DNA from 4 places in the Pantoea sp. XAF26B01_ASV70 genome. Region 1 is predicted to be linked to each of the others. Evidence: predicted binding sites of a transcription regulator. Region 1 holds the regulator's gene; each other region holds the start of a gene.
The links. Region 1 encodes PurR, which represses purine synthesis genes. Its sites were predicted from a motif close to CANGCAAACGTTTGCNTG; they were not measured.
Positions count from the first base shown of each region.

Region 1 (7,948 bases):
AAATGCAGAACCTTGCCGCTGTGATGCAGCGCCATAAAGGCTTCGGCCACCTCGTCAGCCTCCATCAGCGGATCGGGACGATGGATCAGCAGCAGGTCGAGACGGTCGGTATGGATATGGCGCAGTGAGTTTTCAGCACTCTGCAGGATATGACGTTTGTCGGTAATGTAGTGGCCTATCTGATGCTCAGGCTGGGCGCGGGTGGCGATGCCGCACTTGGTGACAATCTGTAGCTGGTCGCGCAAGCCGGGTGCCAGTTTCAGTGCCTCGCCAAACGCCGCCTCACACTGGTAGTCACCGTAGATGTCCGCATGGTCAACGGTGGTGATGCCGAGCCTCACATGGTGCTCAATAAAGGCGACCCGTTCCTGTGGCGACATCCCCCACTCCATCAGACGCCAGTACCCCATGACCAGCGGTGAAAAATCGGGCCCCTGTGAAGCGATGGCTTGCGGTTCTAACATGACGTTCTCCCTGTTGCGCGTTGGCTGAAATTAGCGTGTCAGAGAGTATAACGGAAAGCGCAAAGTCGTCAGAATAACTCCGGCTGTTGTGGCGCGTGTGGCTCCTCACCTTTCTGTTGCCGTTGCAGACGCTGACGCCGCTGCTGACAAAGACGAATGACCTCACGCTTTTGCGCATCGCTGAAGCGCAGCCAGTTGAACCGCTCATCGCGGCTGCGTAAACATCCCAGGCAGTAGCCGCGCGCATCCGTCTGGCAGATGCCGCGACAGGGGCTGGGAACCGGGAAAAACTCAAGCTGCTCGGCCACCACGCCTCCGGATTCACAGAATAAACAGTCCAGTAAAAAGCGTAGCCTGGTTGCGCAGGAAGTAAGCCCCACCCAGTCAGAATTATCCTGTTCTTTGACTCAGGAGTGAACACTCTGTGCCAAATAGAGAGGGTTGCGTTGCATTAGACCGACTGGTCTACTAATCTCACTGCCATGAATAAGACGCTACAACGCAACGAAACCCGCGAACACCTGCTCCAGACAGGTGAGCAACTCTGTCTGCAACGCGGCTTTACCGGAATGGGCCTCAGCGAACTGCTGACGCAGGCGGCGGTGCCGAAAGGCTCCTTCTACTACTACTTCCGTTCTAAAGAGGCGTTTGGCGTGGCGTTACTGGAGCGCTATTTTGCGCGTTTCCTGCAGGATGTGGCGTTGCAGCTTAACCAGACCGAAGGCACGCCGCGTGAGCGTCTGCTTAACCACTTTCGTGCTGCCGTTGATCTGTTTGTTCAGCAGGGCCACATCGTAGGCTGTCTGGGCGTCAAAGTTTCCGCTGAGGTGTGCGATCTCTCAGAACCAATGCGTGATGCACTGCAGCAGGGTGCCGGAAAGATCACGGCACTCTACGCCCGGACCCTGATTGCCGCAGAGCAGCAGGAGTCGCTGAGCCTGCCGCAGCCCCCCGCGCAGATGGCGGAATTGCTGTCGCTGCTGTGGCTGGGTGCCAGTCTGCAGAGCAAAATTTCCCGCGAGGCGCAGCCACTGCGTCTGGCATTGAGTACCATCGAACAGTGGCTTGAACGCCGCTGATTTTTAAAAAACATGTTTGTAGACGACTGGTCTACTAATCAGGAGCTATTATGGCGAGTACCCAGCTGTTTCGTCCGCTAAAAGTCGGTGCAATTACCGTCCCAAACCGCGTATTTATGGCGCCACTGACCCGTCTGCGCAGCATTGAGCCAGGCGACATCCCTACCCCGATGATGGCTGAATATTATCGCCAGCGCGCCAGCGCCGGTTTGATCATCACCGAAGCGACCCAGATCTCTTTCCAGGCGAAAGGCTATGCCGGTGCGCCAGGCTTACATACTCAGCCACAGATTGCAGCGTGGAAAGCGATTAACGAAGGCGTGCATCAGGCTGGCGGTCACACCGCAGTACAGTTATGGCACACCGGTCGTATCTCACATAACAGCGTGCAGCCGGAAGGCAAAGCACCGGTTGCTCCATCGGCGATTGCCGCTGGCACCCGTACCTCACTGCGTGCTGAAGATGGCAGCGTCTATCGCGAAGATACCTCAACGCCGCGTGAGCTGACAGTGCCAGAGATTAAGCAGATCGTGGCAGATTTTGGCCAGGCTGCGGCCAACGCGCGTGAAGCGGACTTTGACCTGCTTGAGCTGCACTCGGCGCACGGTTACCTGATGCACCAGTTCCTGGCACCAGGCTCAAACCAGCGTACTGATGAATATGGCGGCAGCATCGAAAAACGCGGTCGCTTTGCGCTGGAAGTGGTTGATGCGGTGATCGCTAACTGGTCAGCCGATCGCATTGGTATTCGCGTCTCACCTATCGGCAGCTTCCAGAATCTGGACAACGGCCCGGATGAAGAGGAAGCGGCGCTGTGGTATATCGGCGAGCTGGCAAAACGCAACATCGCCTATCTGCACCTCTCTGAGCCAGACTGGGCCGGCGGTCAGCCTTATACCGACGCTTTCCGTCAGAAAGTGCGTGATCTCTTCCCGGGTGCCATCATTGGTGCCGGTGCCTATACCGTTGAGAAAGCGGATGACCTGATTGGTCGCGGTCTGATCGATGCGGTTGCGTTTGGTCGCGATTACATTGCTAACCCGGATCTGGTTGAGCGTCTGCAGCAGGACGCCCCACTCAATCCACAGCGTCCGGAAAGCTTCTACGGCGGCGGCGCGGAAGGTTATATCGACTACCCAACGCTGTAACCGGTTCGGGCTGCCGTCCGGGATGATGACGGCAGCCATTATTCAATAGCGATTTTCATCGCTATACTTAGCGCCTGAGTCATCGGGCGATGGCGTTTTATTTAAAAGAGGATGTTATGCGTTTACTTCATACCATGCTGCGCGTTGGCGATCTGCAACGTTCAATCGATTTCTACACCCGTGTGCTGGGCATGCGCGTGTTGCGTCAGAGCGAAAACACCGAATACAAATATACCCTGGCATTTGTTGGCTACACCGACGAGAGCGAAGGTGCGGTGATCGAACTGACCTACAACTGGGGCGTCGATAAGTATGACCTCGGTGATGCCTATGGTCATATTGCGCTGGGCGTTGATGACGCAGCAGCGGCCTGCGAACGTATCCGCAAAGATGGCGGCAATGTGACGCGTGAAGCTGGCCCGGTTAAAGGCGGCTCCACCATTATTGCCTTTGTTGAAGATCCCGATGGTTACAAAATCGAGCTGATCGAAAACAAAGATGCCGGTAACGGCCTCGGCAACTAAACCTGCCTGTCAGCCTGCCCGGTCGGGTGGGCTGAATCCCCTTCTCTGCGCTTCATCTGCTGCACCCGGCCCCGTTTTTTGCCATAATACGCGCTGCCCTTTTTCTGCAACGAGATCCTGATGTCTGAATCGAATTCCCCTAATGCACTCAATCAACGTTTCCGTGGCTTCTATCCGGTGGTGATCGACGTTGAAACCGCGGGTTTCAATGCGCAAACCGATGCGTTACTGGAGATTGCCGCTATCACGCTGAAGATGGATGAAGAGGGATGGATTCAGATTGACCAGACGCTGCATTTCAACGTCGAACCTTTTGTCGGGTCGCTGCTGCATCCCGAAGCCCTGGCCTTTACCGGCATCGATCCCAGCAATCCGCTGCGCGGCGCGGTCAGTGAATATGAGGCGCTGCACGCCATTTTCAAAATGGTGCGCAAGGGCATTAAAGACAGCGGCTGCAATCGCGCCATCATGGTGGCGCACAATGCCACCTTCGACCTGAACTTTATGTCAGCGGCGGCGGAACGAGCCAGCCTGAAGCGCAACCCGTTTCACCCGTTTGCCACCTTTGACACCGCGGCCCTGAGCGGGCTGGTTTTAGGGCAGACGGTGCTGGCGAAGGCCTGTATTGCGGCGGGCATGGAGTTTGACAGTACGCAGGCGCATTCTGCGCTCTATGACACTCAGCAGACGGCAACGCTGTTCTGCGAGCTGGTGAACCGCTGGAAACGGTTAGGCGGCTGGCCACTGCCCTTCGCGGAAGGCGATGCAGAAGCCACGACATCCGCATAAGGGATGCCGCAATGAAAAAGGCCGACGTGATGTCGGCCTTTTTTTATTCTGCTTCTTTAAATTTTTCTGCGGTCTCTTTGATCAGCGTCTGCAGTTCACCACGCTGTAACATCTCAACGATGATGTCGCATCCACCGACCAGCTCGCCATCGACCCACAGCTGCGGGAAAGTTGGCCAGTTAGCGAATTTCGGCATCTCGGCACGAATGTCCGGGTTCTGCAGAATATCCACGTAAGCAAAACGCTCACCGCAGGCTGACAGCGCCTGCACCGCCTGTGCAGAGAAACCGCAGCTTGGCAGTTTCGGGGAACCTTTCATGTACAGCAGGATCGGGTTTTCTGCGATCTGGCGCTGAATTTTTTCTACAGTACTCATAATTGCCTTCCTTAATTCGTCACATCGTGTTTGTTTATTGTAGCGACTTCGCAGCGTGACTGAAAACGAGATTTTGATCGCTGCCCGATTAAATCGCCATCATTGTTAAGTCCTGCTCCGGAACACCTGAATTCCTGATTATTAACAGCAGGTAACAGATTAATAATTCGTAATAATTTCGTTGATATAAGACGCTGAAAATGTTCATTTTCAGCACAATTGCGTGGGTTGCAAAGATTAATATTAAAAGGCATTACAGTTTTTAAAAGAACTGGACTAGAATGGCCTGGGCGCTGATCCTGGATCAGATTAATCTCAACTTTGTCGCGGTGCGTAGTGGCCCTGACAACTTAACTAATCAACGGACTATGCGTTTAATCATTACGTTTTTCATGCTGGCCTTTGCGCAACTGTTTTTCAACATCGCCGCTGCGTCGCCTCACGCGCCGGTGAACGTCAGTACGCATAAAGCAGAGAAAAAGAGTGCGCGCGACGATGAGCGTCGCAAGCGTCGCCCGGTCAAAACGGTGACGAAAAAGACTCGCCTCAGCCCGGTTCAAAAACTAAAAACAAAAAAACTGAAAAAAGTCGAACTCACCGCGAAACAGACGCCTGCTAAGAAGACCTCGCTAAAAACCGCCCGTCTCAGTAAGAACAAAGAGAAAAAACGTTATGGTCATCAGCGCCTGCTGAAAACCGCTGAGGTCACCACCAGCGAGACCGGCACGATTAAGATGAGCAAATCTCACCGTCAGCGCTACCAGAAGGCCCGCGAAACCGCGATGACCAAGCTGATGGGTCAGTTGGGTAAACCCTATCAGTGGGGCGGCACCTCTCCCCATACCGGTTTCGATTGCAGCGGCCTGGTCTGGTACGCCTATAAAGATCTGGTGAAGTTTAAGATCCCACGTACCGCTAACGAGATGTACCACCTGCGTGACGCCGCGCCGATCAAGCGTGAGTCGCTGGAGAAAGGCGATCTGGTCTTCTTCCGTATCAATGGTCGTGGTACTGCGGACCATGTCGGCGTTTACCTGGGTGATGGCAAGTTTATCCAGTCGCCACGCACCGGCAAAGATATTCAGATCAGCGCTTTAGGAGAAGATTACTGGCAGCGCCACTATATTGGTGCCCGTCGGGTGATGACGCCAAAAACCATACGCTGAGCAGCAGAACAACCAGAAGAGAGCCGGGATAATCCCGGCTTTTTTTTTAGTGCAGAATAGCGGTAAAACTAAAGGCCACAATCATCAGCAGACAGCCCGCGGTGGTCATTAAAGCCAGTTTAAGATCGGTACTCATTGCTTGCTCCTTAGTCACACAATCAGTAGGGGTATCGCATTTTCCCACAGGGCCCGGTAAAAATCTCGTTTTATCCGTTCAGCCTTGTTAGAATCCCGCCTTTGTTGCGCAACGCGCGCAACCCTGATTCCGTTTGCGCACGTTTTCAGGCGCTTTTACGCCGCCAGCGGCCTGTTGACTGGCCTTAAAAGCTGCATTTTTGCGGAAAAAACCCTGAGCAGACGCAAACGTTTAACACTACGCTTATCATAGAGTTAGATAAGCACCGGAGTCCGATTTTCATGGCAACAATTAAAGATGTGGCGAAACGCGCTGGCGTCTCAACGACCACCGTTTCGCACGTCATCAATAAAACCCGCTTTGTGGCTGAAGAGACGCGCAACGCGGTCTGGCAGGCGATTAAAGAACTGCACTACTCGCCGAGCGCCGTGGCGCGCAGCCTGAAAGTGAACCACACCAAAACGCTGGGCCTGCTTGCCACCTCCAGCGAAGCGCCCTATTTCGCTGAAATTATCGAAGCGGTTGAAAATCACTGCTTTGACAAAGGCTATACGCTGATTCTGGGTAATGCGCATAACGATCTGCAAAAACAGCGCGCCTATCTCAGCATGATGGCGCAGAAACGCGTCGATGGGCTGCTGGTGATGTGCTCTGAATATCCGGACGATCTGCTGCAGATGCTGGAAGAGAACCGCAATATCCCGATGGTGGTGATGGACTGGGGCGAGTCGCGCGCCGACTTCACCGACACGGTACTGGATAATGCTTTCCAGGGCGGCTATCTGGCGGGACGCTATCTGATTGAACGCGGACACCGGGATATTGGTGCAATCCCCGGCCAGATGGAGCGTAACACCGGTGGCGGACGTCATGCCGGTTTCCTGAAGGCGATGGAAGAAGCGGGTATTCAGCCACGCGCCGAGTGGATTGTGCAGGGTGACTTTGAGCCGGAGTCGGGCTATCAGGCGATGCAGCAGATCCTGTCGCAGAAGCAGCGTCCGACGGCGGTGTTCTGTGGCGGTGACATCATGGCGATGGGCGCGATTTGCGCCGCCGACGAGATGGGTTTGCGCGTCCCCCAGGATATTTCGGTGATCGGCTATGACAACGTGCGCAACGCCCGCTATTTTGCACCGGCCCTGACCACGGTGCATCAGCCTAAAGCCCAGCTGGGTGAGAAAGCGCTGGAAATGCTGCTGGACCGCATTACCAGTAAGCGCGAAGTGTCACAAACGATTGAGGTCCATCCCACGCTGATTGAGCGCCGTTCCGTGGCCGATGGCCCGTTCCGCGACTATCGCCGTTAATGCTCGCTTAACCACTCCTGATTAAGCGTTTGCGCATCACCCAGATAGCTGAGCAACCAGCCTGTCGCGGGTGATGCGCGATCTTCTGCCCAGCTGACGCAGCATGGACTGTCCGGAAACGCCACCGGCAGCGTCAGTTCAACCAGCTCGCCGCTGTCGAGCAGTGGCCTGGCCAGGTGACCGGGCACCATCGCCACACACAATCCCGCCTGCACGCACTCCAGCCCGGTTTGCCACTCCGGCACCACCAGCCGGCGCTGGTTATCCAGCGTCCATGTCATACGACGCGGCAGTGCGCGAGAAGTATCTTCCAGCACAAGGGAGGGCCAGCTCCGCAGCGTGTCATCATCTATCTGGCTCGCCTGTGTCAGAGGATGGTCGGGCGCAACCACGCAGCGCCAGTTAAGCGTGCCCATATCCCGAAAAGCAAAGCGTCCGCCCACCGGTATCGCCTGAGTGGCACCAATCGCCACTTCCACCCGGCCATCGGCCAGCGCATCCCAGACGCCGTTAAAGACTTCATAGCTGATAATCAGCTCCATATCGGGAAAGTGGCGATAGAAATCTTTGACCAGTTGTCGGGTGCGCTGAGGTTTAGCGATACGGTCAACGGCTATGCTTAGCTGGCCGCGCCAGCCGTTAGCCAGCTGCTGACACTGTCGCCGGGTGGCAAGCATTTTTTTGATGACGCTGCGCCCTTCCCGGACAAAATGCTCACCCGCCGGGGTCAGAACCACTTCGCGATGCTGCCGTTCAAACAGCGGTACCGCCAGCCAGTTTTCCAGCTGACGCACCGTATAGCTGATGGCAGAGGGCACCCGATGTAACTCCTGCGCGGCGGCGCTGAAGCTTCCTCCACGGGCGACAGCGTCAACCACCTCTAATGCATATTCTGACCACATAATCTGCCTTCAAAAATTTTAACAGCAATCGGCAAATATTACCGTTTCACAGCAGCA
Region 1 covers NZ_CM137251.1:2,369,686-2,377,633, forward strand. The annotation lists gene ACX8ZY_RS11080 (aldo/keto reductase) at 1-464, opposite strand, end outside; gene ACX8ZY_RS11085 (DUF1289 domain-containing protein) at 533-772, opposite strand; gene ACX8ZY_RS11090 (TetR/AcrR family transcriptional regulator) at 947-1,543, shown strand; gene nemA (alkene reductase) at 1,594-2,691, shown strand; gene gloA (lactoylglutathione lyase) at 2,808-3,215, shown strand; gene rnt (ribonuclease T) at 3,336-4,004, shown strand; gene ACX8ZY_RS11110 (Grx4 family monothiol glutaredoxin) at 4,048-4,383, opposite strand; gene ACX8ZY_RS11115 (C40 family peptidase) at 4,749-5,546, shown strand; gene cydH (cytochrome bd-I oxidase subunit CydH) at 5,593-5,682, opposite strand; gene purR (HTH-type transcriptional repressor PurR) at 5,964-6,989, shown strand; gene punR (DNA-binding transcriptional activator PunR) at 6,986-7,891, opposite strand.

Region 2 (7,948 bases), 1.5 Mb from region 1:
GCGGCAGCGGTTGCTTCGTCCAGTAGTGAGGCGGACGCGATATCCATGCCGGTAAGATCCAGCGTCAGCTGCTGGAAGTTCAGCAGCGCTTCCAGACGGCCCTGGGAGACCTCGGGCTGATACGGAGTATAGGCGGTGTACCAGCCCGGATTCTCCAGCATATTACGCAGGATGACCGGCGGGGTGATCACCGCGCTGTATCCCATACCGATCCAGGATTTGTAACGCAGATTCTGGCTGGCAATCGCTTTCAGTTCGGCCAGAGCCTGCTGTTCAGTGGCGGCTTCGCCAACCGCTGGCGGGCCTGGCAGCTGAATGTCTGCCGGCACAATCGTGCTGATTAACGCTTCCAGCGAACGGGCACCAATAGCGTCAAGCATCTGCGCCTGCTGCTCAGGTGAAGGACCGATATGGCGCTCAATGAATGCACCGTTGTGTTCAAGCTGGCTGAGAGTCTGAGTCATTAGCAGTAAATCCTGAATCGGGCTGGGGGAACCGGAGAGCAAACATAAATCTGCGGCCTCTGTGTGAGGCCGCCTGACGACTACTCGTCGATGGAGGCTTTGTAAGCATCCGCATCCAGCAGCGTGTCGATTTCAGACGCGTCGCTGGCTTTGATTTTGAATAACCAGCCGCCTTCATAAGGCTCGCTGTTGACCTGCTCCGGTGAGTCAGTCAGTGCTTCGTTGACCGCCACAATCTCACCGCTGATCGGCGCATAGATATCTGAAGCCGCTTTAACGGATTCCGCGACCGCGCACTCTTCACCAGCGGCAAACGTCGCGCCCACTTCCGGCAGATCGACAAACACCATGTCGCCCAGTAGCTCCTGCGCGTGTTCAGTGATACCCACGGTGTAGCTGCCATCTTCTTCTTTGCGCACCCACTCGTGGCTGTCGCGGTACTTCAACGTATTCGGCACATTGCTCATTGGCCATTTCTCCTGAATAAAATTTACTGAGCGACCGGTTTACCGGCGCGGACAAAAACGGGACGGGTAACCTGGACCGGCATCTGGCGGTTACGGATCTCAACGATGGCGGTGCTGCCGACTGAGGCCGGTACGCGCGCCAGGGCGATGCTGCAACCCAGCGTCGGTGAGAAAGAGCCACTGGTGATGATCCCCTCCTGCGGCTGCCCCTGGTCATCGGTGAAACGCACCGGCAAGCCGTTACGCAGCACCCCTTTTTCAGTGAGGATCAGCCCCACCAGCTTTTCGGTACCGCGTTCACGCTGCAGTTCCAGCGCTTCCCGGCCGATGAAATCGCGGTCAGCAGGTTCCCAGCAGACCGTCCAGCCCATGTTGGCAGCCAGCGGTGAAACGCCTTCATCCATCTCCTGACCATACAGATTCATACCCGCTTCCAGACGCAGCGTGTCACGTGCGCCCAGTCCGGCAGGTTTAACGCCAGCAGCCAGAAGACGCTGCCAGAAATCGGCCGCCTCCTCTGCAGGCATAGCAATCTCATATCCCGCTTCGCCGGTATAGCCGGTGGTGGCGATAAACAGGTCGCCCGCCTGCACGCCGAAAAATGGCTTCATGCCGGCAACGGCCTGACGCTGCTCCTCGCTGAACAGCGTCTGAGCCTTCTGCTGCGCCTGCGGACCCTGCACGGCAATCAGCGCCAGGTCGTCGCGTTCCGTCAGAGTAATGCCATAGCCCTGCGCGTGTTGCGTGATCCAGGCGAGATCGTTTTCACGGGTGGCAGAGTTCACCACCAGCCGGAAGAACTCTTCGCTCATAAAGTAAACAATTAAATCGTCAATGACGCCACCCGAGGCATTCAGCATCCCGGTGTAGAGCGCTTTGCCTGGCTGGGTCAGTTTTGCCACATCATTTGCCAGCAGGTAGCGCAGGAATTCACGGGTACGCGGGCCTGTCAGGTCGACGATGGTCATGTGAGAGACATCAAACATACCGGCGTCGGTGCGCACCACATGATGTTCATCCATCTGGGAGCCATAGTGCAGCGGCATCATCCAGCCATGAAAATCCACCATGCGGGCACCGCAGGCCTGATGCTGTTCAAACAGAGGTGTTTGCTGAGTCATAACCATCCTGTGCAGAAGCGAGTGAGTGCAAAAGTGCGCCGGAATTCAGTGCCGACGCAAACGTTCTCTTAGGGCTGACGTTACCACCGAATCTGACGATTAACCATAAGCAAACCGGGGTCGAAAGCAGAGGCACAGCCTAACCAGGAACGGCTACCAACAGGATATAAAACTGCAATTTTGTGATTAATCGCGCAATAAATGCAGGGAATTTAAATATACGCAGCAAATTTATGCGGGATGGCATTCAGGATGTTAAAAAAATCCCGCGCCCAGCGGACAGAAGAATGAGAAAAAGTAATGCGAATTCGCCCGCAAAATTAGAATAAATCAAACGAAGACCTGTGCTGGTGCAGCGTTGCCTTTTTGTGGTGCAGAGCGGTGTCAGGCGTAAAAAAAGCCAGCAGAAGCTGGCTTATCAGAAGGGCGAATTTAGCGTAGCCAGGCGGGCAGATCATTCAGCCCCATCGCCTGCTTCAGCATCATGGGTTTAACACCCGGCAGGCGGTCAGCCAGTTTCAGACCCACGTCGCGCAGCAATTTTTTCGCCGGATTATTGCCTGCGAACATTTCACGGAAGCCCTGCATTCCCGCCAGCATCATTGCGGCGCTGTGCTTACGGCTGCGCTCATAGCGACGCAGATAGAGGTGCTGACCAATATCTTTGCCCTGCTGATGCAGACGGCGAATCTCACCGATCAGCTCGGCGGCATCCATAAACCCAAGGTTAACGCCCTGACCCGCCAGCGGATGAATGGTGTGAGCCGCATCGCCCACCAGCGCCAGACGGTGTGCCGCGAAGTTGCGGGCATAGCGCGCCACCAGCGGAAACGATTTGCGCTCGCTTTCCAGCTGGCACAGGCCGAGCCGCATATCAAACGCCACCGAGAGCTGCTGATTGAACAGCGCTTCCGGCATGGTTTCCAGACGGCTCGCTTCCTGCGGCGAGAGCGACCAGACGATGGAACTGAGATGCGGATCCTGCATCGGCAGGAAAGCCAGAATGCCGTCGCCATGGAACACCTGGCGCGCTACTGCGTCGTGCGGCTTCTCAGTGCGGACATTAGCCACTAACGCATGGTGATCGTAATCCCAGAAGGTCAGCGGAATATCGGCTTTGTTGCGTAGCCAGGAGTTAGCGCCGTCAGCGGCAATCATTAATCGCGCACTTAACATGCTGCCATCCTGCAGAGTAACAAAGGCTTCGTTGTCACCAAACGCGACCTGCTGTAACTGCGAAGGTGCCATTATCGTCACGTCGCTGCAGGCGCTGGCACGTTGCCAGAGCGCATTGTGGATCACCGGGTTTTCGATGATATGTCCCAGATGCGACAGGCCCTGCTGCTCATCATCAAAGGCGATGGAGCCGAAGCTGTCCTTATCCCATACTTCCATGCCGTGATAAGCGCTGGCGCGCAGCGAGAGAATGGTCGACCAGACATCCAGCTTCTGCAGCAGCCGTTCGCTGGCGGCATTGATTGCCGACACGCGAACTGACGGTGACGCACTCAGCGCCAGCGGTGGCTCCGGTGATTTTTCCAGTACGGCGATGCGCAGTCCGCTGCCCTGCAAGCCGCAGGCCACCGCCAGTCCCACCATACCGCCACCGGCAATCACCACATCAAAAGTTTGCATCTGAGCCTCTTTATTAACGCTTAACCCAGCCAAGCGTGCGCTCAGCCAGTTGATTTCTTAACCACGGCAGATGATCCATCGCCAGCAGGCCCAGGTTACGTCCTGCCACCAGCGGGCCATAGCGATTCGCAAAGACGCGAACCAGTCCGTCGGTGATACCGATGGTGGCGGCGCGGTCGGGCTGACGACGCTGCTGATAATGATGCAGCACCGCATAGCTGCCGGGGTCCTGCTGCTGCCGATGGGCGGCTGCCAGCGTTTCAGCCAGCGACATCACATCGCGCAGGCCCAGGTTGAAGCCCTGCCCGGCAATCGGATGTAGCGTCTGCGCCGCATTGCCCACTACCGCCACGCGATGCGTCACTGGCGACATCGCCCGGTGCAGCGCCAGCGGGTAATACTCACGCTGGCCGGTGTGGGTGAATTTCCCCAGCCGCCAGCCAAAGGCACGCTGCAGCTGGCTGAGGAATTCGGCCTCGCTCCACTGCTCAATGCGTTCACGCTGCGAAACCGGATGACACCAGACCAGCGACAGGCGATTGCCGGACATCGGCAACAGCGCCAGCGGGCCATGTTCGGTAAAACGTTCAAATGCCCGGCCCTGATGAGGCAGCGCGGTGGAGACATTGGCAATCACGGCAAGCTGTTCATAGTCGTCTCTTTGCCACTGAATGCCGCACGAAGCCGCCAGCGCAGAGCGCGTGCCATCCGCCGCCACCAGCAGTTTGCCGCTGAGTTGTTCGCCACTGTCCAGCGTCACCTCAACCTGCTGCTCATGGCGGTTAGCCTGGATGACACGAGCCGGACAGCGCAGCGTTACGCCGGGTGCTTTTTTCAGTTCCGCAAACAGACGCTGACCGACGTCAAACAGCTCGACAACCTGTCCCAGCGCCGGAATAGCGTAGTCAGACGCCGCCAGCGACACAAAACCGGCGTGACCGCGATCGGAGACATGGATGTCGGTAATCGGCGTGGCACAACGGGCGATGTGCTGCCACAGATTGATGTCCGCAAGCTGCTGGCAGGTACCGGCAGAGAGCGCAATAGCGCGGCCATCGAAACCGGGATGCGCCCGACTGCCAGGCTCGCTGCTTTCAATCAGCGTTACCGGCAGTGTGCCCTGGGTCAGATGGGAGATCGCCATCGCCAGCGTCGCCCCGGTCATGCCGCCACCGGCAATCAGAATCGTCATGCCTGTTTTGCCGCCGCCATCAGTGCTTCAATCTCATCCGCCTCTTTCACGACGCTGTCGGTGAGATTTTCAATGCCATCTTCAGTGATCACAATGTCATCTTCGATTCGGATACCAATGCCGCGATACTGCGCGGGCACGTCGGCATCCGGTGCGATATAAAGACCCGGCTCGACGGTTAACACCATGCCCGGCTCCAGTACGCGGTCGCGGCTCGGGGTGCCGTAGTGGCCGACATCGTGAACATCCAGTCCCAGCCAGTGGCCCAGGCCATGCATATAGAACTGACGATGGACTTCCTCGGCGATCAATGTATCGACGTCGCCCTCCAGGATGCCCAGCTCCACCAGCCCGGTGACCAGGATGCGCACCACTTCATCATTCACTTCACGAATGCTGATGCCCGGCCGGAACAGTTCAAGCGAGCGATTGAGGCAAGCCAGCACGATGTCATAAATCGCGCGCTGCGCCGGGCTGAATTTGCCGTTAACCGGGAAGGTGCGGGTGATATCGCCTGCATAGCCGTGGAACTCACAGCCTGCATCGATCAGCACCAGATCGCCGTCGCGCATTTCGCTTTCGTTTTCGGTGTAGTGCAGAATGCAGCCGTTAACTCCGGCACCCACAATGGTGTTATAGGAGGGAAAACGCGCACCGTGACGGTTAAATTCGTGCTGAATTTCCCCTTCGAGCTGATACTCGAACAGGCCTGGCCGACAGGCTTGCATGGCGCGGGTATGCGCCAGTGCACTGATTTTCCCGGCGCGACGTAACAGTTCAATCTCATCCGCATCTTTAAACAGGCGCATCTCATGCACCCAGGGACGCCAGTCAGTGAGGGTATCGGGCGCACTGAGATGCTGGCGGAAGCCGCGACGCAGCTTATCCAGCGCGCTGAACACCAGTGTGTCCGCGTGGGCATATTCGCCCTGCGCATGGTAAACCACATCCAGGCCATTCAGCAGCAGGTGCAGCTGGTCACCAATATCATTCCAGGGTAAAGCGCGATCGACGCCCAGTTTGTCGGGTGCGGCCTCCTGACCCAGGCGACGGCCAGACCAGGTTTCCGCCGCAGGATCGCGCACGCGATTAAACAACACGCTGTGGTTATGATTCTCATCGCTTTTGATCAGCACCAGCAACGCCTGCGGCTCGTTAAAACCGGTGAAATACCAGAAGTCGCTGCTCTGGCGGAACGGATATTCGGTGTCATTACTGCGCATCACTTCTGGCGCAGCAAAGATTAACGCTGCGCTGCCAGGCACCATCTTCGCCAGCAGCGCCTGACGACGCTGCAGGAATCGTTCCAGTGAAATCATCTCTGCACTCCCTGTAAACTGACCGGTTAAACTCGTTGACCTGAAATTAGTGTAGCGTCGGTTTTTGCACTTCTGGCGCGGTTGGCTGCGGGCGGGTGAACGTATCGTGGCACAGCAGCGCGGCGACACGTACATACTCAATCACCTCCTCCAGCGACTGCTCCAGCTCCTCCTGGTCTTCATCTTCTTCGTAACCGAGCTGTGCGATGGTGCGCAGATCATCGATTGCTTCGCCGGTTTCGCCGGTGACTTTATCCAGTTTAGGCTGTGTTACGCCCAGGCCGAGCAGAAAATGGTTAACCCAGCCCGCCAGCGCGTCGGCACGGTCAAATACAGTGATGTCGTCGTCAGCAGGCAGCAGCAGCTGAAACAGGAAGCCTTCATCTTCCAGCGTAGTCGCCGTATGCTCGTGTAGTTCCGCCAGCGGCACGGCAAGAGTGTGTGAAAACGCCATGCCTTCGTTAGCCAGATCGTGTACCAGCGTCTTCCAGCTGGTGTCCTGGTTACCACCGCAGAGGATCCCGCTCAGCAGGCCGTGCATTTCTGCGGGCGTCATTCCAACGCCCTGCTGTGAGAGCACCGCCGCGAGCGCGTTGTAATCGGGGGTTGCGTTCTGTAAGGACATAAGTTTTCATCGTCGTTGGCAGAATAAGTTCGTGTTATGCTACCACTAGCTGCCTCAAGGTTTCCAGAAAAGGGGTTGTATCTTATTTCGTGGGTCTATATAGTTGCCCGCCTCCCAAGCCATTGACTGCTAAGGGAGTTGCGAGCGAAGTAATCAGTCAGGAAGGTGGCATGTCTGCACAACCGGTAGATTTACAAATTTTTGGTCGTTCGTTGAGAGTAAATTGTCCGCCAGAGCAGCAAGATGCGCTCAATAGCGCGGCTGAAGATCTCAATCAACGGTTGCAAGATCTAAAAGTTCGCACTAGAGTCACCAATACAGAACAACTGGTGTTCATCGCCGCGTTAAACGTCTGCCACGAGCTGGCGCAAGAGAAAGTGAAAACGCGCGATTATGCTGCTAATATGGAACAGCGTATCCGTATGTTGCAGCAGACGATTGAACAGGCATTAGTTGAGCAGGGTCGCATCTCTGAGCGTGAGGGTGCGAAGTTCGAATAAAACTTCATGGTTGCTATACTTAAGTAACGGTGAGGTAAATTTTCTCTGAGATGTTTGCATGTGGGCCAGTCCCCTGAGCCGATATTTCGAAAAAACAGAATGTGACGCTCGTAACCTGTGTGCATGCTCGGTTCGTCCGAGAAGCCTGATGGTTATGACGGCATGTTCACCTTGAACCAAGGGTTCAAGGGTTACAGCCTACGGCGGCATCTCGGAGATCTCTCTTCCTGTAGTCCTGCTTTTTTCCCCTGACTGACATGTTATAGTCGCTCAACAGCGACTTATCCGGCGGGGAAATCATGTCTGAACCTTCCATGTCTGAACCTTCAATGACCCAGCGTCAGGCGATTCGCCAGCATGTGCGACATCTGCGACGGGCACTTACCGATGAGCAGCAAACGCAGGCCGCTGAGCAGCTCGCTGAACATGCGCTCAACTACGCCCCGGTGACTGAAGCGCGCAATATCGCCCTTTTTCTGTCGGTGGATGGCGAACTCAATACCCGTCCGCTGATTGCCCGCCTCTGGCATCTGAAAAAAACGGTCTGTCTGCCGGTTTTACACCCCTTCTCTCCCGGTAATTTGTTGTTTCTGCGCTACTCGCCCGATACCCCATTGCTCAAAAA
Region 2 covers NZ_CM137251.1:862,679-870,626, reverse strand. The annotation lists gene gcvP (aminomethyl-transferring glycine dehydrogenase) at 1-464, opposite strand, end outside; gene gcvH (glycine cleavage system protein GcvH) at 545-931, opposite strand; gene gcvT (glycine cleavage system aminomethyltransferase GcvT) at 955-2,052, opposite strand; gene ubiI (FAD-dependent 2-octaprenylphenol hydroxylase) at 2,485-3,687, opposite strand; gene ubiH (2-octaprenyl-6-methoxyphenyl hydroxylase) at 3,701-4,879, opposite strand; gene pepP (Xaa-Pro aminopeptidase) at 4,876-6,198, opposite strand; gene ACX8ZY_RS04155 (YecA/YgfB family protein) at 6,245-6,823, opposite strand; gene zapA (cell division protein ZapA) at 6,994-7,323, shown strand; RNA gene ssrS (6S RNA) at 7,363-7,545, shown strand; gene ACX8ZY_RS04140 (5-formyltetrahydrofolate cyclo-ligase) at 7,638-7,948, shown strand, end outside.
Region 2: a site for PurR is predicted at 2,106-2,123, ahead of gcvT (glycine cleavage system aminomethyltransferase GcvT). Genes of this name have one in related genera too.

Region 3 (7,948 bases), 1.2 Mb from region 1:
TTTTCATGAAATATGGATTGTGCCAGCGCCAGCCGGTGCTGTTCAGTGAAGCGCAGTGTCACTGGCTGCAGCAGAAGGCTGAGCGGCAGGCTGCCGAGGATGTGATTCACCACTGGCGCAAACGCTGCCACCTTGCGCCGCCCGTCAGTGAAACCGACTTCTGGACACTGCTGTTCAGCCAGATACATACGCCTGTCGTGGATGCGATTGCCCATCCTGCTGAGCAGCAGTTAATGGCTGCGACCCAGCAGTTAATTAATGACTTTGAACGGTGTGCCGACATCACTTTTGCTGATCGCGACGAGCTGCTTAACCAGCTCTATCCTCATCTGGCACAGGCGCTGGATCGCACCCACTTCACTATCGGCATCGACAACAGCGTGGCGCTGGATGTCAGCCGCCTCTATCCCCGCCTGTTGCGCACCACTCAGCAGGCGCTGCAGGCGTTTGAGCAGCAATACGGGATTGCGTTCAGCCCGGAAGAGGTGAGCTTAATTACCGTTATTTTTGGTGCCTGGCTGATGCAGGAGAATGCGTTGCAGGAGAAGCAGGTGCTGATTCTGACGGGTGACGATACCGATCTGGAGCAGGATGTGGAGCAGCAGATCCGGGAGATCACGCTGCTGCCGATCAATATTACCTATCAGGACGTGAAACAGTTTCAGCGGGATGGCGCACCGCGGGATGTGGACATCATCATTTCGCCCTACCCCACCTCGCTGCCACTCTTCTCCCCGCCGCTGGTGCATGCGGAACTGCCGCTGACGTTACACCATCAGCAGCGGATTCGTTATTTACTGGAGTCGTAGCCGGGACGCAGAAATAGCGCGGGCAGCGCCACCAGTGCCATCACCCAGAACAGATGCCCCTGCAGATGAGCGAACAGCACGCCGCAGATCATGGTCATTATCGCAATGCCACCCCCCATCGCCAGCGCGGAATAGAGCGACTGCAGACGGATCACTTCCGCTCCCTGACGCGCCGCAATAAAACGCATCGCCGCCAGATGACAGACGGTGAAGCTGCCACAGTGGAGGATTTGCGCCACAATCAGCAGCGGCAGCGCGGTAGTGGCGCCCATCAGACTCCAGCGGATCAACGCACAAATGCCCGAAAGCAGCAGCAGATCGCGCGCGCTCCAGCGGCGGAACAACCGGTTGCTCAGGGCAAACACGACGATTTCGGCCACCACGCCCAGCGACCAGAGATAACCCACCGTGGAGGCGGAATAGCCACTCTCCTGCCACCAGATAGCACTGAAGCCGTAATAGGCGGCGTGCGCACCCTGCAGCAGTGTTACGCAGAGCATAAATCGCCATACCGCATTCTCACGCAGCAATTCACGCCACACCTGCCAGCCGCCGCCCGCCGCGCCCTGCCGTTCATTACCCTGTGGCTGGGTGGCGGGTGACAGCATCATGCCTGCCAGCATAGAGATGACGCCGACGGAAAGCAGCAGCAGAATGGCGTTTGAAGAGTAAGCACTGACCAGCACGCCGGTTAACGCCGAGCTGATTACAAAGGCCAGCGAACCCCACAGCCTGACCGGCCCATACGCCAGCCCTATCTGCTGTGTCCAGGTGGCGGCCAGCGCATCGCTGAGCGGGACCAGCGGCGAGAAAAAGAGGTTAAAGCCGATCATGACCGTCAGCAGCCACATCCACTGCTCACCCACCCAGAAACCGGCAGCGAACAGGCAGGTCATCAGCGCCAGCAGACGCAGCGCCGTAATCAACCGTGAAGGATTTTTGACCTGAGAAGCGATAAGCAGACTGCCGACAAAGCGTGCCACCATGCCACAGCCGAGCAGCAGGCCAATCTTTTCAGCATCAAGACCGGTGCCTTTCAGCCACACGCCCCAGAATGGCAGATAGATGCCGTAACAGAAGAAGTAAGTGAAGTAGCCCAATCCGAGCCATCTGGCGGAGCCGATTGCCATATTCCCTCCAGCAAGAGTGCTGCCTGGCAGCATGAGTGGGCGCTACTCTGGCAGAGCGCCGCAGGACAGGCAATAAAAAAGGATGGCTGATGCCATCCTTTGTATGCTGTCTCACAACAGGTTAACGATTAAGCGTAGACCGGCAGACGGCTGCAGATTTCCAGCACTTTCTTTTTGGTGCGCTCAATGGTCGCTTCGTCATTGACGTTATCCAGCACATCCGCGATCCAGCCAGCCAGCTCACGCACGTCCGCTTCGTTGAAGCCACGACGGGTAACAGCTGGCGTACCGATACGGATACCGGAAGTGACAAACGGGCTTTTCGGATCGTTAGGCACGCTGTTTTTATTAACCGTGATGTTGGCACGGCCCAGCGCCGCATCCGCTTCTTTACCAGTCAGGTTTTTGCTCACCAGATCGATCAGGAACAGATGGTTATACGTGCCGCCAGAAACGATGTCATAGCCACGCTCAATCAGCACCTCAACCATCGCTTTGGCGTTTTTTGCCACCTGCTGCTGGTAGGTTTTGAATTCCGGCTCCATCGCCTCTTTGAACGCAACCGCTTTACCAGCGATAACGTGCATCAGAGGACCGCCCTGACCGCCAGGGAAGACAGCAGAGTTCAGTTTCTTATAGAAATCTTCGTCGCCGTTTTTCGCCAGAATGATACCACCGCGCGGACCCGCCAGCGTTTTGTGAGTGGTAGAGGTCACGATGTGCGCATGCGGGATCGGACTCGGGTAAACGTCTGCAGCAATCAGGCCGGCAACGTGTGCCATGTCCACAAACAGCCATGCACCTACGCTATCCGCGATTTCGCGCATTTTCGCCCAGTCGCAAACGCCGGAGTAAGCTGAGAATCCGCCAACGATCATTTTTGGCTTGTGGGTTTTCGCCAGTTCAGCCAGTTCGTCGTAGTCAATTTTACCGGTCTCATCGATACCGTAAGCCACAACATTATAGAGTTTGCCCGACAGGTTAACCGGTGAGCCGTGAGTCAGGTGTCCACCGTGCGCCAGGTTCATCCCCAGAATAGTATCGCCCGGCTGCAGCAGCGCGGTGTAAACCGCAAAGTTAGCCTGTGAACCTGAGTGTGGCTGCACGTTAGCGTAATCGGCACCAAACAGTTCTTTTGCGCGATCGATCGCCAGTTGCTCAACGATATCAACGTACTCACAGCCGCCGTAGTAGCGTTTGCCCGGATAGCCTTCAGCGTATTTATTGGTGAGCTGAGAACCTTGTGCCTGCATAACACGCGGGCTGGTGTAGTTTTCAGAAGCAATCAGTTCAATGTGCTCTTCCTGACGCACTGTCTCCTGCTCCATCGCCTGCCACAACTCGGCATCGTAATCGGCAATGTTCATATCACGCTTTAACATCCGGATCTCCTGACTCAGCTAACTTTCTGACGGTATTTACCCCCCTTCAGGGGCGAAGGCCCACAGTGTAAACCGTTTTAACAGGTGAAGGTAGGGTGAACCTCCTCTTTTTACGCAAACGATTGGCTGGCTACTGGCAGGGCTTTTTTACACCTTTTCACCCTGTTCAGACGCCACAATTTTTCTTCAGGATGTGACGGCGGTTTCTCAGGATGCACCAAAAAGTTGCCACTTTGACAACCGGGAAATTTATCGGGTTATTTACACCACAGGCGAGACGGCTATAAGATGCATTTAAAATACATCTTTAAATGAGAGGCCGCTTTTATGCTTGATGCACACACTATCGCCACGGTTAAATCGACCCTGCCTGCCATCGCCGCCTGTGGTCCTGCGCTTACCGCACACTTCTATGACCGTATGCTGTCGCACCATCCTGAACTCAAAAATGTTTTCAATATGAACAACCAGCGCAATGGCGATCAGCGTGAAGCGCTGTTCAACGCCATTTGCGCCTATGGCGCGAATCTGGAGAACCTGGCCGTGCTGCTGCCTGCGGTGGAAAAGATTGCACAGAAACATACCAGCCTGAATATTCAGCCTGCGCAATACGCCATCGTCGGTGAAAATCTGCTGGCAACCATTAAAGAGCTGCTGAATCCGGGTGAAGAGGCGCTGGCAGCCTGGGGCCGGGCCTATGGCGTACTGGCAGATGTGTTCATTAATCGCGAAGAGGAGATTTATCAGGCGACGGAGCAGCAAACCGGTGGCTGGCGCGGCACTCGTGCGTTTCGCATCAGTGCTGTTGAGCAGCAGAGCGAGGTGATTAAAAGCTTTACCTTCAGTCCGGTAGATGGCGGCCCGGTAGCGGCCTTTAAACCGGGTCAGTATCTGACGGTGCATCTGCAGCCCGCCAGTTTCGAACATCACCAGATTCGCCAGTACTCGCTTACTCACCTCAGTAATGGCAAAGATTACCGGATTGCGGTGAAACGTGAAGCGCAGGGCACCGTCTCCGGCTGGCTGCATCAGAATGGCAAAGTGGGTGATGAGCTGATGCTGGCCGCACCGCATGGCGACTTCTTCCTTGAGGTCGATGCTGCAACCCCGGTGGCGCTGATATCCGCGGGCGTGGGTCAGACGCCGATGCTGGCCATGCTGCATGCCCTGGCGGCCCGCCAGCACCGCGCGCCGGTCAGCTGGCTGCACGCAGCAGAGAACGGCAAACAGCACGCATTTGGCCCGGAAGTGATAGCTACGGGCGCGCAGCTCACCGATTTCGTCAGTCAGGTCTGGTATCGCGATCCCGCCGCTGAAGATGCCGGTCGCTATGACGCGCAGGGTCTGATGGATATCACCGCGATCTCCGCACGTCTCGCCTCACCCGACACCCACTTCTACCTCTGCGGTCCGCTGCCCTTTATGCAGCATGTGGTGGCGCAACTGCGTGATGCCAGCGTGGCAGATACACGCATTCATTACGAACTTTTTGGACCTCATAAAGGCATGTGATTGAGCGATAAAAAAAGCCCGCAGCGCGGGCTTCTTTATGCTGATAAAGAGCTGATAAAGATATAATCAGATCGCCTCTTCATCCTCTTCGCCAGTTCGGATGCGCACCACGCGCGCCACGTCGAAGACAAAGATTTTACCGTCACCGATTTTGCCGGTCTGCGCAGTGCGCATAATGGTCTCGACGCAGGTATCAACGATATCGTCGCCCACCACCATCTCGATTTTCACTTTAGGTAAAAAGTCGACCATATACTCTGCGCCGCGGTAAAGCTCGGTGTGCCCTTTCTGGCGGCCAAAACCCTTTACTTCACTCACGGTCATCCCGGTGATGCCGACTTCCGCTAAGGCTTCACGGACATCATCGAGTTTGAATGGTTTGATAATCGCATCAATCTTTTTCATGTCAGACCCTTTTTCACTCCCTCCATGGTCAGAGGGTTTATCAAGTATAAATGTTGCTGGCGCTGTCGGGCGGTAATATCCGGGATTCTTCAGGTTGCCGCAAGCGCTGCCAGATTATGCTGACCGCACCCATTCTGATTCGGGCCTGAGCAGGCAACCTGCCGGTATCACTCCGCAGCCTCCGCTACTCTTTGAAATCACTGGCATCCAGCTCATGACGAGACAGCAGCTTATAGAACTCCGTGCGGTTGCGTCCAGCCAGACGTGCGGCATTGGTCACATTGCCTTTGGTCATCTGCAACAGCTTACGCAGATAGTTCAGCTCAAACTGATTGCGCGCCTCAGCAAAGGTCGGCAAAGCGCTGTTCTCACCGCTTAACGCCTGCTCCACCAGCGCATCGCTGATCACCGGCGATGAACTCAGCGCCACACACTGCTCAATAACGTTAACCAGCTGACGCACGTTGCCCGGCCAGCTGGCCGCCATCAACCGCTTCATCGCATCAACGGAAAAACTGCGGATCTGCGGTTTATGCCGTTCCGCCGCCTGACGCAACAGATGATTAGCCAGCAGCGGAATATCTTCAGTGCGCTGATGCAGCGCCGGAATCTTCAGGTTCACCACATTAAGACGATAGAAGAGATCCTCACGAAACTCCTTTTTCTCCATCGCCTTCGGCAGATCGCGATGCGTGGCTGAAATAATGCGCACGTCAATCTCAATATCATGATCGCTGCCCAGCGGCCTGACCTTACGCTCCTGCAACACCCGCAGCAACTTAACCTGTAGCGGTTGCGGCATATCGCCAATCTCATCCAGGAACAGCGTGCCACCACCTGCAGTTTTAAACAGACCATCACGGGCACTGACTGCGCCGGTAAAGGCCCCTTTGGCATGCCCGAACAGCTCTGACTCCAGCAACTGCTCCGGCAGTGCGCCACAGTTAATGGCGACAAAGGGCTTGCCGTTTCGCGGGCTGGCAGCGTGAATCGCCTGAGCCAGCATCTCTTTACCGGTGCCGCTCTGCCCGTTAATCAGCACGCTGACGTCCGACTGCGCCACCATATGTGCCTGCTCCAGCAGCCGCAACATCAGCGGGCTGCGGGTGACGATCGCTTCCCGCCAGCGGTCATCGCTGACCGGCGCCTGCTGAGCCAGTGCTTCATCAATCGCTTTGTAAAGCGCATCTTTATCCACCGGCTTGGTCAGGAAGCTGAAGACGCCCTGCTGCGTGGCGGAAACTGCGTCCGGGATTGAGCCGTGTGCCGTCAGGATAATCACTGGCAGACCGGTGTGGCGTTTCTGGATCTCGCCAAACAGCGCCAGACCATCCATCTCATCCATCCGCAGATCGCTGATCACCAGCTCGATTTTTTCTTTCTGCAGCAGACGCAACGCTTCGGGTCCGCTGGCCGCGGTGGTGACCTGATAACCTTCGCTGCGAAGACGCATGCCCAGCAGCTTCAGCAGGCTGGGATCGTCATCCACCAGCAGCAGTTTTGCCGCTTGTCTGACCATTATTGCTCCTCATCCTGCGGCAGCGCAGTGCCATGGCCGCTGTCAGACACATCCGGGGCTTTCCGCGATGAAAGCTGGCGCTCAATATCAGTAAGCCGCTCCAGCTTATGCTGCGTGTCGCTGAGCTGCTGCTGTTGTTTAACCATCTGCTGGCGTATCGCCTCCAGCTGGGTATCGCTGCTCTGTTGCAGATGAACATAACGGGTGCGCGCTTCACTCAGGTCGAGCTGCGCGGCCTGATTACTGCGCCACAACTGGAACAGCGGACGCACAGACTGCGGGAAATCGCTGCTGTAGCGATCCAGGGTTTCAACATAGCGACGACGCTCCACTGGCGTCACGTTGCCGTTCGACATCAGCACGCCCTGCTTGAAGGCGCGCGACCAGCTCTCAACCGGCCAGCGGTGAGCTTCGGCTCGGGCCTCGGCGGGGGAAAGGCGTTCAGCACAATCGATCGCCCGCATCCAGTAGAGGGGATTACTCAGTGCCGCACTATTCTCTATCGTCCACAGGTCACTGCAGCGGGTCGCCAGGTAATCAGCCACGCTGACCTCGGGTTCCGCTACCTGATGGCCTGACGGCAGGGATGAGGTGGCCGGGGAGGTCGTACATCCGCTGAGCAGCAGCGTGGTCAGTGTGCTCAACAGCAAAGCGGGTAAATATTTCATCAGTCAGACATTCCCGGCTGTGGTGTTCAGTTCAATTCGAAAACAGACGTCAGCCTGCTCGCAGGAGACCAGCGTCAGGTCGCCATGCATCCGGCGCAGGCAATCTTTGGCAATACTCAATCCCAGCCCGCTGCCTTTTACCGGCCCTTTGCGCTGCTGGCTACCCTGGAAAAAAGGTTCGAAAATCATTGCCTGCTCTTCCGGCGGGATCGGCGTACCGCTGTTCGCGACATCAATCCAGACCCGATCGCCCTGCTGCTGACTGCGCAGCCAGATGGTACCGGATTCGCTGCCGTAGTTCACGGCGTTCGAATAGAGATTATCGATGACCCGCATCAGTAACATCGGTTCGGCAAGGCAGTGACTGACCGCCAGATCGACAACCGTCTGCATGAGTTTGGCGCGCGCCGAGAGTGCATGTGCATTCACCACCCCCTCCACAATTTCCGCCACGCTGACCGGTTCCAGCTGGATCGGGCCATCTGCCAGTTTACGGTTGTAATCAAGCAGCTGTTCAATCAGC
Region 3 covers NZ_CM137251.1:1,138,578-1,146,525, reverse strand. The annotation lists gene csiE (stationary phase inducible protein CsiE) at 1-809, shown strand, start outside; gene ACX8ZY_RS05550 (3-phenylpropionate MFS transporter) at 791-1,939, opposite strand; gene glyA (serine hydroxymethyltransferase) at 2,068-3,321, opposite strand; gene hmpA (NO-inducible flavohemoprotein) at 3,649-4,833, shown strand; gene glnB (nitrogen regulatory protein P-II) at 4,900-5,238, opposite strand; gene glrR (two-component system response regulator GlrR) at 5,423-6,757, opposite strand; gene qseG (two-component system QseEF-associated lipoprotein QseG) at 6,757-7,425, opposite strand; gene ACX8ZY_RS05520 (sensor histidine kinase) at 7,429-7,948, opposite strand, start outside.
Region 3: a site for PurR is predicted at 3,433-3,450, ahead of glyA (serine hydroxymethyltransferase). Genes of this name have one in related genera too.

Region 4 (7,948 bases), 1.5 Mb from region 1:
ATATGCCCTGCTCTACGCCCTGCTGGAGCGGCCAGGCGCTATTCTGTCGCGCGAGCAGCTGGAAAATCGCATCTATGGCTGGGGCGATGAAGTCAGCAGCAATGCGGTGGATGTTCTGATCCACGGGATGCGCCGCAAGCTGGATAACGACGTGATCCGCAATGTGCGCGGACTGGGCTGGCGGGTACCGGCAATATGAAACCCTTCACCTTTATGCGTTCATTACGCAACAAATTACTCTCTACGCTGCTGATTATTCATCTGCTGATGATCGGCGGCGTCACGTGGTATTTCTTCAGCTGCTACGGCGATATGGTCGGCACCATGAAGGACGATCAGCTGGCAAAAATCGCTGATGCCTGGTCCACCAATAAACAGATGCCCGCCCTGATGCCGATGCTTATTGCGCCTGACAAGGCGAAGAGCGCCTTTGTGGTGCAGCTGTGGGACGACCGGGGTCAGTTACGAGCCAGCTCATGGCCGGAGCTGCAGGCTCCGCTGCAAAATCAACGGGGCTATCGCGACGTGCATGTGGGTCAGTGCGATGACTGCGAATGGCGCATCTATACCCGGCCCGGCTTACCTGGCAGCGAGATAAAAACTATCCAGGTGATGCACAACCTCAGCTACATGAAGGCATTGATGGTCAAGCGGGCGCTGTCAGCGATCATTCCGTTGATCCTGATGATGCCGCTTTCACTGCTGGTGATCTGGCTGGTGGTGCGCAAGATCACCCGGGATCTGCAGGTCGCTTCGCGTCAGATTGCCGCGCAGGAGACGCACCATCCGCACAATGTCTCACCCGAAGGCTTGCCGGATGAGATCCTGCCGCTGGTGGCCGCCTACAACTCGCTGCTGAGTAAGTTGCGTGAGGCCTGGTCGTCGCAGCGTCAGTTCCTGGAAGATGCGGCGCATGAGCTACGCACGCCGGTAACAGCGGTGACCTTGCAGCTGGAAAACCTGCGTCAGCATATCCAGCCAGGCGAAGCGAGCCGGCAGTTCAGCCAGCTGGAAGCGGGCGTCACACGCACCCGTCATCTGGTCACGCAGTTACTTAATGTCTCGCGTCAGGATGACCAGAGCGTGGTCGCCAGCGTCGAGCATATCGAACTGGACGATCTGCTGAAAGAGAGCATTGAGCAGCTGATGGTAGTGGCAGATAAACGCGGCATCGATATCGGCTTTAATGGCTCCACGCAGTATCGTCTGCAGGCCAGCCGTTCCGAGCTGCGCAGCCTGTTCGATAACCTGATTGGTAACGCCATGTTGCACACGCCGGAGGGCAGCCTGGTCGATGTGCTGCTGCATCGGGTCGCAGGTAAAACAGTGGTCGATATTGTCGATAACGGGCCAGGCATGCCGGAATCCTTTATCGAACGCGCCTTTGACCGTTTTACCCGTTCACCTGACGTTAAAGCCCAGGGCAGCGGGCTGGGATTATCCATTGTGCGCAACGTCGCACAGAAGCATCAGATTCACGTCGCCCTTTCCAATTGCATGACGCCACAGGGTGCCATTTGTGGTTTGCAGGTTCGCGTCACCCTTCCCTGATCCCGCCCGTTTGATCACGAACCAGACAACGTAAACGGTTGCCTGGTTCCGTTCGATCCTGGTCATTATTGTGAAGCGCATCACATTTTAGCTGAATTGTAATGCAACACTTTTTGACAAACGTGAGCAAAATCTATTTTCTATCGATCTGTTACAGGCACGCTACGCGGGCTGAAGAACTGGCTGTTATTTGCTGTGAAACCCTCATTCCCATCAAGGGACCGATTTCTCTCTGACTGCGTCTGCTGTGCGGCGGTCAAAAGCATGTGGCTGATAATAATGAAATTTAAAACGTTGATAGCAGGTGCCGTGCTGGCATGTTCATTGAGTGGCGCTGCGCAGGCCGCTGAAAGCGATCCGCAGTATGTCTCCGACTGGTGGCATCAGAGCGTTAACGTGGTAGGCAGCTACCACACCCGTTTCGGACCGCAGTTTAACAACGACGTTTATCTGGAATATGAAGCGTTTGCGAAGAAGGACTGGTTCGATTTTTATGGCTACCTCGATCTGACCAACTTCTTCGGCGCAGGCAACAGCAACGCCAACGGCATTTTTGATCACGGTTCACCGATGTTTATGGAGATTGAGCCGCGCTTCTCTATCGACAAACTGACCGGCACCAGCCTGGCGTTTGGTCCGTTCAAAGAGTGGTATTTCGCTAACAACTACATCTACGACATGGGCCGCAACAGCGATAGCCGCCAGAACACCTGGTATATGGGTCTGGGCACCGATATCGATACGCACAGCGATGTCGGTCTGTCGCTGAACGTCTACGCCAAATATCAGTGGGAAAACTACGGTGCGGCGAATGAAAACAGCTGGGATGGCTATCGCTTCAAGGTGAAATACTTCGTGCCAATCACCACACTGTGGGGCGGTAATCTGGGCTATGTGGGCTTCACCAACTTCGACTGGGGTTCCGATCTCCGCGATAAAGGCGGTTCATCACGCACCAGCAACTCCATCGCCTCCAGTCACATTCTGTCACTGGGTTACGATCACTGGCACTTCTCTGCGGTGGCGCGTTACTTCCACAACGGCGGACAGTGGGCGGATGGTCAGGAGCTGAATTTCGGCAACGGGCCGTTTGAAGTGAAATCGACTGGCTGGGGTTACTACCTGGTGGCGGGTTATAACTTCTGATTACGTGCGGCGGCCTGAATAGCGCCGCCGCGCTTTAATCCGGGCAGTTGCCATTAATTAATACGGCGCCGCAAATTGCGACGCCGACTGGCCCGATTATTCCTGCGGCTTCTCGACATTGATGCGCCACGGAATGTTGAACTTATCAATGAACATCGCGAATCCGTTCGACCAGAACGTCTCCTGCCACTCAGTTGTCACCTTGCCGCCTGCCGACAGTTTCTCAAACCAGGCTTTACCCTTTTCGACATCGTTAGTTGAGAGACTGACCGCGTAACCGGCATGCTCGGACGCTGGCGGCTGATCGGTGTTGCCATCGCTCAGCATCAGCTCACCGTCACCAATACGCAGCTGGGCATGCATGATCTTTTCTGGCGGCTGCGGCGCGGCAGACTGATCGCCGACCTGCTCACCCTGATCCGGCATATCACCGAATTTCATTTTAGAGAGCAACTCTCCCCCGGTCGCCTGCAGGTAAAAGTCGATAGCCTCTTCGCAACGGCCATAGAGAAACAGATAAGGACTGACTTGCATCGTAACCTCTATATTTGTCGGGTGGATTTTTTTCAGTACCTTAACAGTGTAGACGATCGACTTTACTCGCTGATTTTACTGGCAATAACGGCGAAAGAGTTGTGCCATATAACTGCTCATTGGGGTCAGCGTCGTGTCTTTGCGCTGGATCAGATAGAAGATCGCTTTCGGCAGGGGTTCGTCGAGCGCCAGCGCCACCAGCGACCGACCCAGAATCGGGTCGTCAATGACGTCGACCGACAGAATACTGATGAAATCGCTTTGCGCCACCAGGCTGGTGCAGGCCATAAAGGTTTCACAGGTCACCACGATTTTGGGTGCCATGCCGCGTTCGCCAAACAGATCGTGCAACAAGCGGTAGTAACTGCCTTTGGGCGTTGGCATCGTCCAGTCCGCCTGCTGTAACTCCGCCAGAGAACGCGCCTTTTCCAGCGGATGGCCTTTGCGCACCACCACCTTGTACTCGCGCTCCATCATCCGCTCATACATCAGCTCCTGATCGAGATGGCTCTGATCGTAGGTATTAATAGTGAAATCGAGCGCGCCCTGACGCAGTTCATGCACCATCGACACCAGCTGGCCTTCGACGATGCGCACCTTCACCAGCGGATATTCGCGATGAAACTGATTAATCACCTGCGGCATAATGGTGCGCGCCACGCTGCCACCGACGCCGATATTCACCTGACCGCCACCCAGTCCCAGCCGCTGCTGGATATCCTCTTCGGCGACCCGCAGTTCTGCCAGCACCAGGCTGGCATGCCGAAAAAAGTTATCACCGATATCGGTTAACACCACGCCCTGCTGACGGCGGATAAACAGCTTTGCCCCCAGCTCGCGTTCCAGTTCCTGAATCGCTTTGGTTAACGCCGGTTGTGACAGCCCGGAAAGACGGCTTGCCGCCCGGATACTGCCCTGTCGCGCCACGTCAACGAAGGCGCGCAGCTGATGAAGCTTGAGATTGGCAGACATAATTTTGCGATAACCGTTGTTTATCAGTCACAAGATATTCGCATCTTATGCCGGTCAATACCATTGTGTAGATTCGGAGCAATGCATAAAAAATCAACAACGAGGAGAGAGCCGATGAAACCCCTTTCAGACCACGTCAGCACCCGGCTGCCACAGCTGCAACAGTGGCGTCGCGACTTCCATCACTATGCCGAATCGGGCTGGCTGGAGTTCCGTACCGCCACCTTAGTCGCTGAAGAGCTGCATAAGCTCGGTTATCAACTGAAGCTCGGCCGTGAAGTGATCGATGCCGATGCGCGGATGGGCTTGCCCGACGACACCGTGCTGAAGCAGCAGGAAGTGCGCGCGCTGCAACAGGGCGCGCTGCCGCAGTGGATCAGCCACTTCTCGGGCGGATTCTGCGGCATCGTGGCAACGCTCGAGACCGGCCGTCCTGGCCCGGTGATGGGCTTCCGCGTCGATATGGATGCCCTGGATCTCAACGAGAGCCAGGCTGACGATCATCTGCCGCAGCGTGAAGGGTTCGCCTCCTGCAACGCAGGCATGATGCACGCCTGCGGGCATGACGGCCACACCACCATCGGGCTGGGTCTCGCCTCGGTGCTGATGGCGATGAAAGATCAGCTCAGCGGTACGATTAAACTGATCTTCCAGCCCGCCGAAGAGGGTGTGCGCGGCGCCAAAGCGATGGTGGCGGCGGGCGTGGTCGATGACGTTGATCGCTTCACCGCGATTCACATCGGCACCGGCGTGCCGGCAGGCGAAGTGGTGTGCGGCAGCGACAGCTTCCTCGCCACTACCAAGCTGGATGTTCACTTTACCGGCGTCGGTGCCCATGCGGGCGGTCGTCCTGAAGAGGGGCGCAATGCCCTGCTGGCCGCCGCACAGGCAACGCTGGCGCTGCATGGTTTAACCCAGCACAGCGGCGGCGTGGCACGGGTCAACGTGGGCGTGCTGCAGGCGGGAACCGGCCGCAACGTGGTAGCCGACGGCGCCCTGCTGAAAGTCGAAACCCGTGGCGTGACCAATCAGGTCAACGACGACATCTATCAGCAGGCGCTGCGGGTGATTGCCGGTGCGGCGGCGATGTATGGCGTTGAGCAGCAGGTCTCGCTGATGGGGGCCGCGCGCAGCTGTACCCCGACGCAGCCATGGGTTGATTTCATCCATCAGCAGGCGGACGCGCTCGGTATCTTCAACTCCGTGGTCGATCGTAAAGCGCAGGCGGCGGGTTCGGAAGATGCGACCTACATGATGGAACGGGTAAAGCAGCGCGGCGGTCAGGCCTCTTACGTCATTTTTGGCTGTGAGCTGGCGGCGGGTCACCACAATGCGAAATTCGACTTTGATGAGCGGGTGATGCCGGACGCCATCACGCTGCTGGCGACGCTGGCGCTGAACCAGGCGCAGTATGGGGGCTCACGATGATGGAAGACTTTATTGCCGACTATATCGCTCGTCATCAGCTTCGTTTCAGCACGTTCAGTGACGCCATCTGGGACACACCGGAGACCCGCTTTGCCGAAACCCGCTCGTCAGCCCTGCTTTCTGATGCGCTGGCAGAAGAGGGATTCAGAGTGGAACGCGGCGTGGGTGGCATCGATACGGCGTTTATCGCCAGTGCGGGCAGCGGCAAGCCGGTGATTGCCATCCTTGGCGAGTTCGATGCGCTGGCGGGCCTGAGTCAGCAGGCGGGCTGCGCCCGGCCACAACCGCTGGAAGCCAACGGCAACGGACACGGCTGCGGTCACAACCTGCTCGGCACGGCAGGTGTTGCGGCGGCCTGCGCCGCGAAAGCCTGGATGGAACAGCATCACACGGGCGGCACGGTTCGCTTTTACGGCTGCCCTGGCGAAGAAGGCGGTTCGGGCAAGACTTTTATGGTGCGCGAAGGGCTGTTTGACGACGTTGATGCCGCCGTGACCTGGCATCCGGAGGGGTTCAGCGGCATGTTCAATCTGCGCACCCTCGCCAATATTCAGGCGGCGTTCAGCTTCAAAGGGGTTGCGGCGCACGCGGCCAATTCTCCCCATCTGGGCCGAAGCGCCCTGGATGCCGTCACGCTGATGAATACCGGGGCCAATTTTCTGCGCGAGCATATTGTTCAGGAGGCACGTCTGCACTACGCCATCACCAACAGCGGCGGTGTTTCGCCAAACGTGGTGCAGGCCGATGCGGAGGTGCTCTACCTGATCCGCGCCCCGGAACTGCCACAGGCGCAGGCGATCTATGAACGGGTGATCAATATCGCCAGGGGTGCAGCGCTGATGACCGACACCACGCTGACCGTACGTTTTGACAAAGCCTGCTCGGATTACGTCCCGAATCGCGCGCTGGAAGCGGTCATGGAGCGTTATTTGCATCAGTTTGGTTTGCCCGACTACAGCGACGAAGAACGCGCGTTTGCGGCTGAACTGCGTGCCACGCTCACTGATGACGATCTGCGCAATGCCCGGCTCAATGCCGCCCGAACCGGTAGTGAAGCCGGTCACGCCTGGGCTGAACAACTGGGCGACAAGCTGTTTATGGATGAGGTCGCGCCCTATGCGGTCACACGTGATCTGCTTTATGGCTCCACCGACGTCGGCGATGTCAGCTGGGTGACGCCGACTGCACAGTGTTTTGCGCCCTGTTTTACCTTCGGCACGCCGCTGCACACCTGGCAACTGGTGGCGCAGGGCCGCACCAGTATCGGGCATAAGGGGATGTTTCTGGCGGGCAAAGTGATGGCGGCCACGGTGCTAACGCTGTTAACGGATCGGCAGGCGCTGGCTGGCTGCCGGGCCGAGTTTGATCGGGTACGCGCCGCACAGCCCTATCACTGCCCGATCCCGGCGGGGATCACACCAACAAAACTGGCCGAATGAGCCAACGGCCGTGTCTCTGACGCGGACCACTATAAAAAAATATTGCAAACACTTCCCCGATTCAGCGGTGCCGGAACTGAACTCACCGCCTGTCGCACAACGCGACCGGCGTCAGGCCTTGCTACCGCCGATAAAAGGGACACAAGACGAGAACCAATACCATGGAAGCAACATCCGAGAACCGCAGTCCTGGCCGGCTCTTCAGCTGGATCGAGCGCGCGGGGAATAAAGTCCCCAACCCGTTTTTACTGTTTGTCTATCTGATCGTGGTGCTGATGGTGGCGACCGCCATTATCAGCGCGCTGGATCTGGCGGTGAAGAACCCGAGCAACGGCGAAATCGTGCGGGTGAATAACCTGCTGAGCGTCGCAGGCATTCAGTGGATCCTGCCAAATATCATCAAAAATTTCAGCAGCTTTACCCCGCTGGGATCGATTCTGGCGCTGGTGATTGGTGCCGGACTGGCGGAAAAGGTCGGCCTGCTCCAGTCGCTGATGGTGAAGATGGCGTCACGCGTCAGCCGCCGTTATGCCAGCTACATGGTGCTGTTTATCGCCTTTTTCAGCCATATCTCCTCGGATGCCGCGCTGGTAGTGATGCCGCCGCTGGGCGCACTGATCTTTCTGGCGGTGGGCCGTCATCCGGTGGCGGGCCTGCTGGCCGCCATTGCCGGTGTGGCCTCCGGCTTTACCGCCAACCTGCTGATTGTCACCACCGATGTGCTGCTCTCGGGCATCAGCACTGAAGCGGCTAAAGCGGTCAGCGACACGGTGCATGTCAGCGTCATCGATAACTGGTTCTTTATGGCCACGTCGGTGATTGTGCTGACGATTGTGGGCGCGCTGCTGACCGATAAATTTGTCGAGCCGCGACTGCCA
Region 4 covers NZ_CM137251.1:3,834,475-3,842,422, forward strand. The annotation lists gene ACX8ZY_RS18145 (response regulator) at 1-199, shown strand, start outside; gene ACX8ZY_RS18150 (sensor histidine kinase) at 196-1,551, shown strand; gene ACX8ZY_RS18155 (nucleoside-specific channel-forming protein Tsx) at 1,831-2,697, shown strand; gene yjdN (VOC family metalloprotein YjdN) at 2,794-3,231, opposite strand; gene ACX8ZY_RS18165 (LysR family transcriptional regulator) at 3,307-4,203, opposite strand; gene ACX8ZY_RS18170 (M20 family metallo-hydrolase) at 4,318-5,631, shown strand; gene ACX8ZY_RS18175 (M20 family metallopeptidase) at 5,628-7,070, shown strand; gene abgT (p-aminobenzoyl-glutamate transporter) at 7,232-7,948, shown strand, end outside.
Region 4: a site for PurR is predicted at 1,579-1,596, ahead of ACX8ZY_RS18155 (nucleoside-specific channel-forming protein Tsx). Genes of this name have one in related genera too.